Linked DNA regions of Variovorax paradoxus. Each later gene encodes a partner of the first gene's protein in a complex. Links are inferred from orthologs where the notes say so. Each region holds a gene or a part of one and is shown on either strand. Other genes may lie near its edges.

Region 1 (4,179 bases):
TTCCTTGAAGTCCTTGATCTCGCCGCGCATCGTGGCTTCGGTGATGGCGGCCACCTCGGCCTTCTTGCCGACCGCATCGGCGATTTCGTCGATGCACTCGATGTTGATCAGCGTCGAGTCCATGTCGAACGCGATCAGCTTGAAGTCGGCGAGCTTGAGCGGTGGCTTCACGCGCTGGATGACGAGGCCGGGGGAGATTTCTGTAGCGCTCATGCGGTGACGGTTTCCTTGACGATGGGTTGGCCCAGGCTGCGCAGCACGTCGCGCACCAGCTGGGCCCGGTCTTTCGGCTCTTTCAGTTCGCGCTCGATGCGCAGTTTTTCGTTGCCGGCGAGCTTGATGTGCTTGTTCTTCTGGATCAGCTGGATGATGGCCATGCCATCGACCGGCGCGTCCTTCTTGAAGGTGATGTTGATGATGCCGGGCGCCGCATCGACCTTCACCACGCCGTAGGGCCGCGCCAGCACACGCAGGCGGTGCGTGTCGATCAGCGTCTGCGCCTGCGGCGGCAGCTTGCCGAAGCGGTCGACGATTTCTTCCAGCAGCGTGTCGATCTGGTCGGGCGTCTTTGCGGTGGCCAGCTTCTTGTAGAACGACAGCCGCAGGTGCACGTCGCCGCAGTAGTCGTCGGGCAGCAGGGCGGGTGCGTGGAGGTTGATTTCGGTCGTGACCGACAGCGGCGACAGCAGGTCGGGCTCCTGGCCGGCCTTCAGCGCGCGCACGGCCTCGCTCAGCATCTCGTTGTAGAGCTGGAAGCCGATCTCCATCATGTTGCCGCTCTGGTTTTCGCCCAGCACCTCGCCGGTGCCGCGGATCTCCAGGTCGTGCATGGCCAGGTAGAAGCCGGAGCCCAGTTCTTCCATCTGCTGGATGGCGTCGAGCCGCTGCGCCGCGTGCTTGGTCAGGCCCTCGGTGTCGGGCACCATGAGGTAGGCGTACGCTTGGTGGTGCGAGCGCCCGACGCGGCCGCGTAGCTGGTGCAGCTGCGCCAGGCCGAACTTGTCGGCGCGGCTCATCACGATGGTGTTGGCGGTCGGCACGTCGATGCCGGTCTCGATGATGGTCGAGCACAGCAGCAGGTTGTAGCGTTGCGCCACGAAGTCGCGCATCACGCGCTCCAGTTCGCGCTCGGGCATCTGGCCATGGGCCACGGCGATGCGGGCTTCAGGCAATATTTCTTCGAGCTTCTGGCGGCGGTTCTCGATGGTCTCGACCTCGTTGTGCAGGAAGTAGACCTGCCCGCCGCGCTTGAGCTCGCGCAGCACGGCTTCGCGGATCACGCCGGTGCCTTCGTTGCGCACGAATGTCTTGATGGCCAGCCGGCGCTGCGGCGCGGTGGCGATCACGCTCAGGTCGCGCAGGCCTTCGAGCGCCATGCCCAGCGTGCGCGGAATCGGCGTGGCCGTCAGCGTCAGCACGTCGACCTCGGCGCGCATGGCCTTCATCGCCTCTTTGTGGCGCACGCCGAAGCGATGCTCCTCGTCGATGATGAGCAGGCCCAGGTTCTTGAACTTGACCGACTGCGAGAGCAGCTTGTGCGTGCCGACCACGATGTCGACCTGGCCTTCGGCCAGCCCCTTGGCTGCGGCGGTGATTTCCTTGGCCGAGCGGAAGCGGCTCATCTCTGCCACCTTCACTGGCCATTTGGCGAATCGATCGACCAGCGTCTGGTAGTGCTGCTCGGCCAGCAGCGTGGTGGGCGCAAGAAACGCCACCTGCTTGCCGCCGGTGACGGCGATGAAGGCGGCGCGCAGCGCAACCTCGGTCTTGCCGAAGCCCACGTCGCCGCACACGAGGCGATCCATTGGCTGGGGCGAGATCATGTCCTGCACCACGGCGTGGATGGCCGCCTTCTGGTCGGCGGTTTCCTGGAAGCCGAAGTCGTTGGAGAACACTTCGTAGTCGGCCGGCGAGTAGCGGAAGGCGTGGCCCTCGCGCGCAGCGCGGCGGGCGTAGATGTTGAGCAGCTCGGCGGCCGAGTCGCGCACCTGTTCGGCGGCCTTGCGCTTGGCCTTTTCCCACTGGCCGGAGCCCAGCTTGTGCAGCGGGGCCTCGTCGGCGCTGACGCCGGTGTAGCGGCTGATCTGGTGCAACTGCGAGACGGGTACGTAGAGCGTGGCCTTGTCGGCGTACTCCAGGTGCAGCATTTCCTGCAGAAGGGGCTTGCCTTCGGCATCGGTGCCCTGGCCCAGGTCCATGTGGATCAGGCCGCGGTAGCGGCCGATGCCGTGCGCGCTGTGGACCACCGGGTCGCCCACGTTGAGCTCCGACAGGTCTTTGATGAGCGCCTCGACGTCGCTGACCTGTTCCTGCTTCTTGTTGCGCCGGCGCGTGGTGGGCGCGGTGGCGAACAGCTCGGTTTCGGTGACGAGGTCGATGCCCTGTTCGCGCCAGGCGAAGCCCGAGGCCAGCGCGGCGGTGGCGATGCCGATCTTTTCGTCGGCGGAGGCTTCGAACTCGGCCAGCGAGTCGAAGGCCGGCGGGCTCACGCCGCTGGCGCGCAGGAAGTCGAGCAGGCTTTCGCGGCGGCCGTCGCTTTCGGCGATCAGCAGCACGCGGTGCGGTGTGGCGCGAATGTGGGCCTTGAGGCCGACCAACGGGTCTTCGGCGCCACGCACCACGGCGAACGGTGGCAGCTTGTCGAACTCGGCATAGGGTGCGTCCGTAGGCACGTCACCGCGGATGGCGAGCTGCGCATGGGGCTTGGCGCGCTGGTAGAACTGCTCGGCGTTCAGGAACAGCGCCTCGGGCGGCAGGGCGGGGCGCTCGGGGTCGCCTTGCACCAGCCGGTAGCGTTCGTTCGTGTCCTGCCAGAAATGCTGGAAAGCCGGTTCGAGATCGCCGTGCAGCACCACGGTGGCATCCGGTCCGAGGTAGTCGAACACCGTGGCCGTCTCGTCGAAGAACAGAGGCAGGTAGTACTCGATGCCGGCGGTGGCCACGCCGTTGCCCATGTCCTTGTAGATGCGGCTTTTGGTCGGGTCGCCTTCGAGCAGTTCGCGCCAGCGGCTGCGAAAGCGCCCACGCGCGTCGTCGTCCATCGGGAACTCGCGGCCCGGCAGCAGCCGCACTTCGGGCACCGGGTACAGGCTGCGCTGGGTGTCGGGGTCGAAGGTGCGGATGGAGTCGATCTCGTCGTCGAACAGGTCGACGCGAAACGGCACGGGCGAGCCCATGGGGAACAGGTCGATCAGGCCGCCGCGCACCGCGTATTCGCCGGGGCTCACCACCTGGGTCACATGGGTGTAGCCGGCCAGCGTGAGCTGGGCCTTGAGCTTCGACTCTTCCAGCTTCTGCTTGGCCTTGAAATGGAAGGTATAGCCAGCCAGGAAGGCGGGCGGCGCCAGCCGGTAGAGCGCGGTGGTGGCGGGCACCAGCACCACGTCGGCCTCTTTCTGGCTGATGCGCCAGAGGGTGGCAAGGCGCTCGCTGATCAGGTCCTGGTGGGGCGAGAAGCTGTCGTAGGGTAGCGTTTCCCAGTCGGGGAACAGGGCACAGCGCAGGTCGGGCGCGAAGAAGGCGATCTCGTCGATCAGGCGCTGGGCGTCGTTGGCGTCGGCCGTGAACATCGCCGTGGCGCGCCCCGCGGCTTTCTCGCGCATGGCCAGCTGCGCCAGCAGCAAGGCATCGGCCGACAACGGGGGACGCGGCAGCGTGAAACGCTTGCCCGCCGTGAGGTGGGGGAGGTCCATGGAACGCTTGGTGGAAATGCACAACACCCCGCGCCGGCTGGCGAGGGGTGTGCGTAACGGGCAATTCTAGAATGGCGGCCCCTTATTCGCTTGTCGGCCACCGCCGACGCCGGGCCCTCCCTCATGTCCTCTTCCCGACTCTTCGTGCTGATCCCGTGTGCCGGCTCCGGCTATCGCGCGGGGCATGCGCAGTCCACCCAGCCCAAGCAGTACCGGCGCCTGGCCGGCCTGCCGATGGTGGCCCACACGCTGGAGGCCTTCCGCGCGCTGGCGGGGCGCTTCGCCGGGCTGGCGCTGGTGGTGTCGCCGGACGACCGCGATGTGGATGCGGTGCTGCCGCGCTTTCCCGCCGAGAACGAATACCTGCTGCGCGTGGGCGGCGTGACCCGCGCGGCCACGGTGCGCAATGGCCTCGTGGCGCTGCGGCAGAAGGGCGCTGGCGCACACGACTGGGTGCTGGTGCACGACGCGGCGCGCTGCCTCGTCA
Region 2 (3,829 bases), 3.7 Mb from region 1 along the record:
CGGGCCTGCACCGCACGCGCCTGGACGACCGCTCGCTCTACGACGTGCTGCGCCGCCAGTACGGCCTGCGCCTGGTGCGCGCCGAACGCTGGATCGATGCGGTGCTGCCAGACGCCGAGACCTGCCAGCTGCTCAACCTGCCGCAGCCCGAGCCGCTGCTGCGAATCGAATCGATCGCCTACGGCGCCAACGGCCGGCCGCTGGAGCACTACCGCGCGCTCCACCGTTGCAAGACCAGCCGCCTGCACGTGCAGACGACGACCTGAGGTTGATGACGAGAAGCGGCTACAGCAGCCGCTTCAGGTAGCGCCCCGTGTGGCTCGCCTCGTTCGCCGCGATGCTTTCCGGCGTGCCTTCGCCCACCACCATGCCGCCGCCGGCACCGCCTTCAGGACCCATGTCGATGAGCCAGTCGGCCGTCTTGATGACGTCGAGGTTGTGCTCGATCACGACGATGGTGTTGCCCGCGTCGCGCAATTGGTGCAGCACCTTCAGCAGCAGCTCGATGTCGGCGAAATGCAGGCCGGTGGTCGGTTCGTCGAGGATGTACAGCGTGCGGCCGGTGTCGCGCTTGCTGAGCTCCAGCGCGAGCTTCACGCGCTGCGCCTCGCCGCCCGACAGCGTTGTGGCCGACTGGCCCAGCTTGATGTAGCTCAGGCCCACGTCGAGCAGGGTGCGCAGCTTGCGTTCGATGGTGGGCACGGCCTTCAGGAATTCGTGCGCGGTCTCGACCGTCATCTCGAGGATCTGCGCGATGTTCTTGCCCTTGTAGAGCACTTCGAGCGTCTCGCGGTTGTAGCGCTGGCCGTGGCAGACCTCGCAGGGCACGTACACGTCGGGCAGGAAGTGCATCTCGACCTTCACCACGCCGTCGCCCTGGCAGGCCTCGCAGCGCCCGCCCGCCACGTTGAAGCTGAAGCGGCCCGGGCCGTAGCCGCGCTCGCGCGCGGTGTTGGTCTCGGCCATCAGCTCGCGGATGGGCGTGAACAGTCCCGTGTAGGTGGCCGGGTTGCTGCGCGGCGTGCGACCGATGGGGCTCTGGTCGACGTTGATGACCTTGTCGAAATACTCGATGCCCTCGACCGATTCGTGCGCAGCCGGTTCTTCGTGCGCGCGGTACAGCGTGCGCGCCACTGCCGTGTAGAGCGTGTCGTTCACCAGCGTCGACTTGCCCGAGCCCGAGACGCCCGTCACGCAGGTCAGCAGGCCGACAGGGAAGGCCACGCTCACGTTCTTCAGGTTGTTGCCGGTGGCGCCGACGACGCGAATTTCCTGCAGATCGGTCTGCGTGGCCAGGTGGGCGGCCTCGCGTGCGGCGCGGCGTTCGGCCGCGGGGCTCGGCGGAAAGCGCGAGGCCTTCTTGCCTTCGTTGAACGCGGGCTTGTTCACGACGGGCAGCCACGCGGTGCGGTGCTTCGGCACTTCGATCTTGCGCGTGCCCGACAGGTACTGGCCGGTGAGCGAGTCGGGGTTGGACGAAACCTCGGCATACGTGCCCTGCGCCATCACACGCCCGCCGTGCACGCCGGCGCCGGGGCCCATGTCGATCACGTGGTCGGCGGCGTGGATCATGTCTTCGTCGTGCTCGACCACGATCACGCTGTTGCCGATGTCGCGCAGATGCTTCAGCGTGCCGATGAGCCGGTCGTTGTCGCGCTGGTGCAGGCCGATGCTGGGCTCGTCGAGCACGTACATCACGCCCGTGAGGCCCGAGCCGATCTGCGACGCGAGGCGAATGCGCTGCGCCTCGCCGCCCGAGAGCGTCTCGGCGCTGCGGTCCAGGCTCAGGTAGTTCAGGCCCACGTCGTTCAGGAATTTCAGGCGCAGGCCGATCTCGCGCACCACCTTGTCGGCGATGTCGGCCTTGGCGCCGCGCAGCTTGAGCGTATGGAACCACGCGAGCGAATCGCGCAGCGTGAGGCGGCTGAGCTCGAAGATCGCCATGCGCGGTGGTTCGCTGCCGTCGGCGGGCCGGTTCGATTCGTCGACCAGGAACACGTTGCGCGCCTCGGGCCGCAGCCGCGAGCCACCGCAGTCGGGGCAGGGCTGCAGGTTGCGAAAGCGCGCGAGGTCTTCGCGCACCATCACCGAATCGGTCTCGCGGTAGCGCCGCGCCATGTTCGGGATGATCCCCTCGAAGGGATGCTTCTTCGTGAGCTTCTTGCCCGCGAAGTTGCCCGATTCCATGGTGTAGTTGAACTTGATCTCCTCGGCGGCCGAACCGTGCAGCAGCACCTGCTGCACCGAGGCCGGCAATGACTCGAAGGGCGCGTCGACGTCGAACTTGTAGTGCTTCGCGACGCTCTCGATCATGCTGAAGTAGTAGCCGTTGCGGCGGTCCCAGCCCTTGATGGCGCCGCTGGCGAGCGACAGCGAAGGAAAGGCCACCACGCGCGCCGGGTCGAACACCTCGCGGTGGCCGAGGCCGTCGCAGCTGGGGCAGGCGCCCACGGGCGAGTTGAACGAGAAGAGGCGCGGCTCCAGCTCCGACAGCGAGTAGTGGCAGATCGGGCAGGCGAACTTGGCGTTGAACAGGTGCTCCTTGTCGGCTGCGCCTTCAGCGCCCAGCTCCAGCGCGATGGCGCGGCCTTCGGCCAGGCGCAGCGCGGCCTCGAAGCTCTCGGCCAGCCGCTGCTGCATGTCGGCGCGCGCGCGCAGGCGGTCGATGACCACGTCGATGTCGTGCTTCTCGGTCTTCTTGAGCTTGGGCAGGTCGTTGTATTCGTACGTTTGCCCGTCCACGCGAAAGCGCACATAGCCGGCCGCCTGCATCTCGGCGAAGAGTTCGAGGAACTCGCCTTTCTTCTCGCGTGCCACGGGCGCCAGGATCATCAGGCGCGGTTCGCCCGGCAGCGCAAGCGTGGCATCGACCATCTGCGAGACCGTCTGCGCCTGCAGCGGCAGGTGGTGGTCGGGGCAGTAGGGCGTGCCGGCGCGGGCGTACAGCAGGCGCAGGTAGTCGTGGATCTCGGTCACCGTGCCCACGGTGGAGCGCGGGTTGTGGCTTGTGGCCTTCTGCTCGATGCTGATGGCGGGCGACAGGCCCTCGATCACGTCGACGTCGGGCTTGTCCATGAGCTGCAGGAACTGCCGCGCATAGGCCGACAGGCTCTCGACGTAGCGCCGCTGCCCTTCGGCATACAGCGTGTCGAAGGCCAGGCTCGACTTGCCCGAGCCCGACAGGCCGGTGATCACCACCAGCTTGTTGCGCGGGATGTCGAGATCGACGTTCTTCAGGTTGTGGGTGCGCGCACCGCGGATGCTGATGCGCTGCTGCGCGAGCACCGCGCCGAGGTAGGTGGCGCGTTCGCGTTCCGCATCGCGTGCGCTTTCGGCGTCGGCTGCGGTGTCTTCAGTGGATATTGAATTCAAGGGGGCGATCGTCCGAGGGCAACCGGACATGATAGACCGCCGCGCATTTCATGGCGAGTGGCCGGGCTCTGGAGGCTTGGGCGGATGCACCGGCTCGGTGCTGCCCGTACTGCTTATTGCCCGGCCGACCATGTGCTCGGCCAGCGTGTCGTACAGCGGGCGGCTGATCATCCGCGAGACCAGGCTGGCCAGCATGGCCGCGGCCATCAGGCTCAACACCATCGAGTGGCCGTCGACCATCTCCATCACGATGATGAAGGCGGTGAGCGGCGCCTGCGTCACCGCCGCCAGGAAGCCGGCCATGCCCATGGCGATGAGCGCCGGCCCCTGGTCGCTGCTGGCCAGCCGCGCCACCGCGTCGCCGATGCCCGCGCCGATCGACAGCGACGGCGCGAAGATGCCGCCCGGCACGCCGCACCAGGCCGTGAGCCAGGTGGCGATGAACTTGAGCACGGTG

What was found. The genes of interacting proteins can lie anywhere in the genome.
Region 2: the proteins of mfd (region 1) and uvrA are in contact, whole or in part, in a crystal structure (PDB 4DFC), measured with the Escherichia coli proteins. The link is inferred for Variovorax paradoxus from one-to-one orthologs.

The regions. Positions count from the first base shown.
Region 1 is NZ_CP102931.1:2,704,677-2,708,855, forward strand. The notes cover bases 10-4,060. They hold mfd (transcription-repair coupling factor), read right to left. Parts: upstream 3,693-4,060; coding sequence 210-3,692; downstream 10-209. Other genes in these bases: serB (phosphoserine phosphatase SerB), read right to left, coding at 10-213; ispD (2-C-methyl-D-erythritol 4-phosphate cytidylyltransferase), read left to right, coding at 3,816-4,060. In the rest of the region: more of serB, read right to left, coding at 1-9; more of ispD, read left to right, coding at 4,061-4,179. UniProt on the Escherichia coli protein: Couples transcription and DNA repair by recognizing RNA polymerase (RNAP) stalled at DNA lesions. Mediates ATP-dependent release of RNAP and its truncated transcript from the DNA, and recruitment of nucleotide excision repair machinery to the damaged site.
Region 2 is NZ_CP102931.1:6,360,801-6,364,629, reverse strand. The notes cover bases 86-3,786. They hold uvrA (excinuclease ABC subunit UvrA), read right to left. Parts: upstream 3,403-3,786; coding sequence 286-3,402; downstream 86-285. Other genes in these bases: NWF24_RS29775 (chloride channel protein), read right to left, coding at 3,421-3,786; NWF24_RS29785 (GntR family transcriptional regulator), read left to right, coding at 86-266. Outside these bases: more of NWF24_RS29785, read left to right, coding at 1-85; more of NWF24_RS29775, read right to left, coding at 3,787-3,829. UniProt on the Escherichia coli protein: The UvrABC repair system catalyzes the recognition and processing of DNA lesions. UvrA is an ATPase and a DNA-binding protein. A damage recognition complex composed of 2 UvrA and 2 UvrB subunits scans DNA for abnormalities.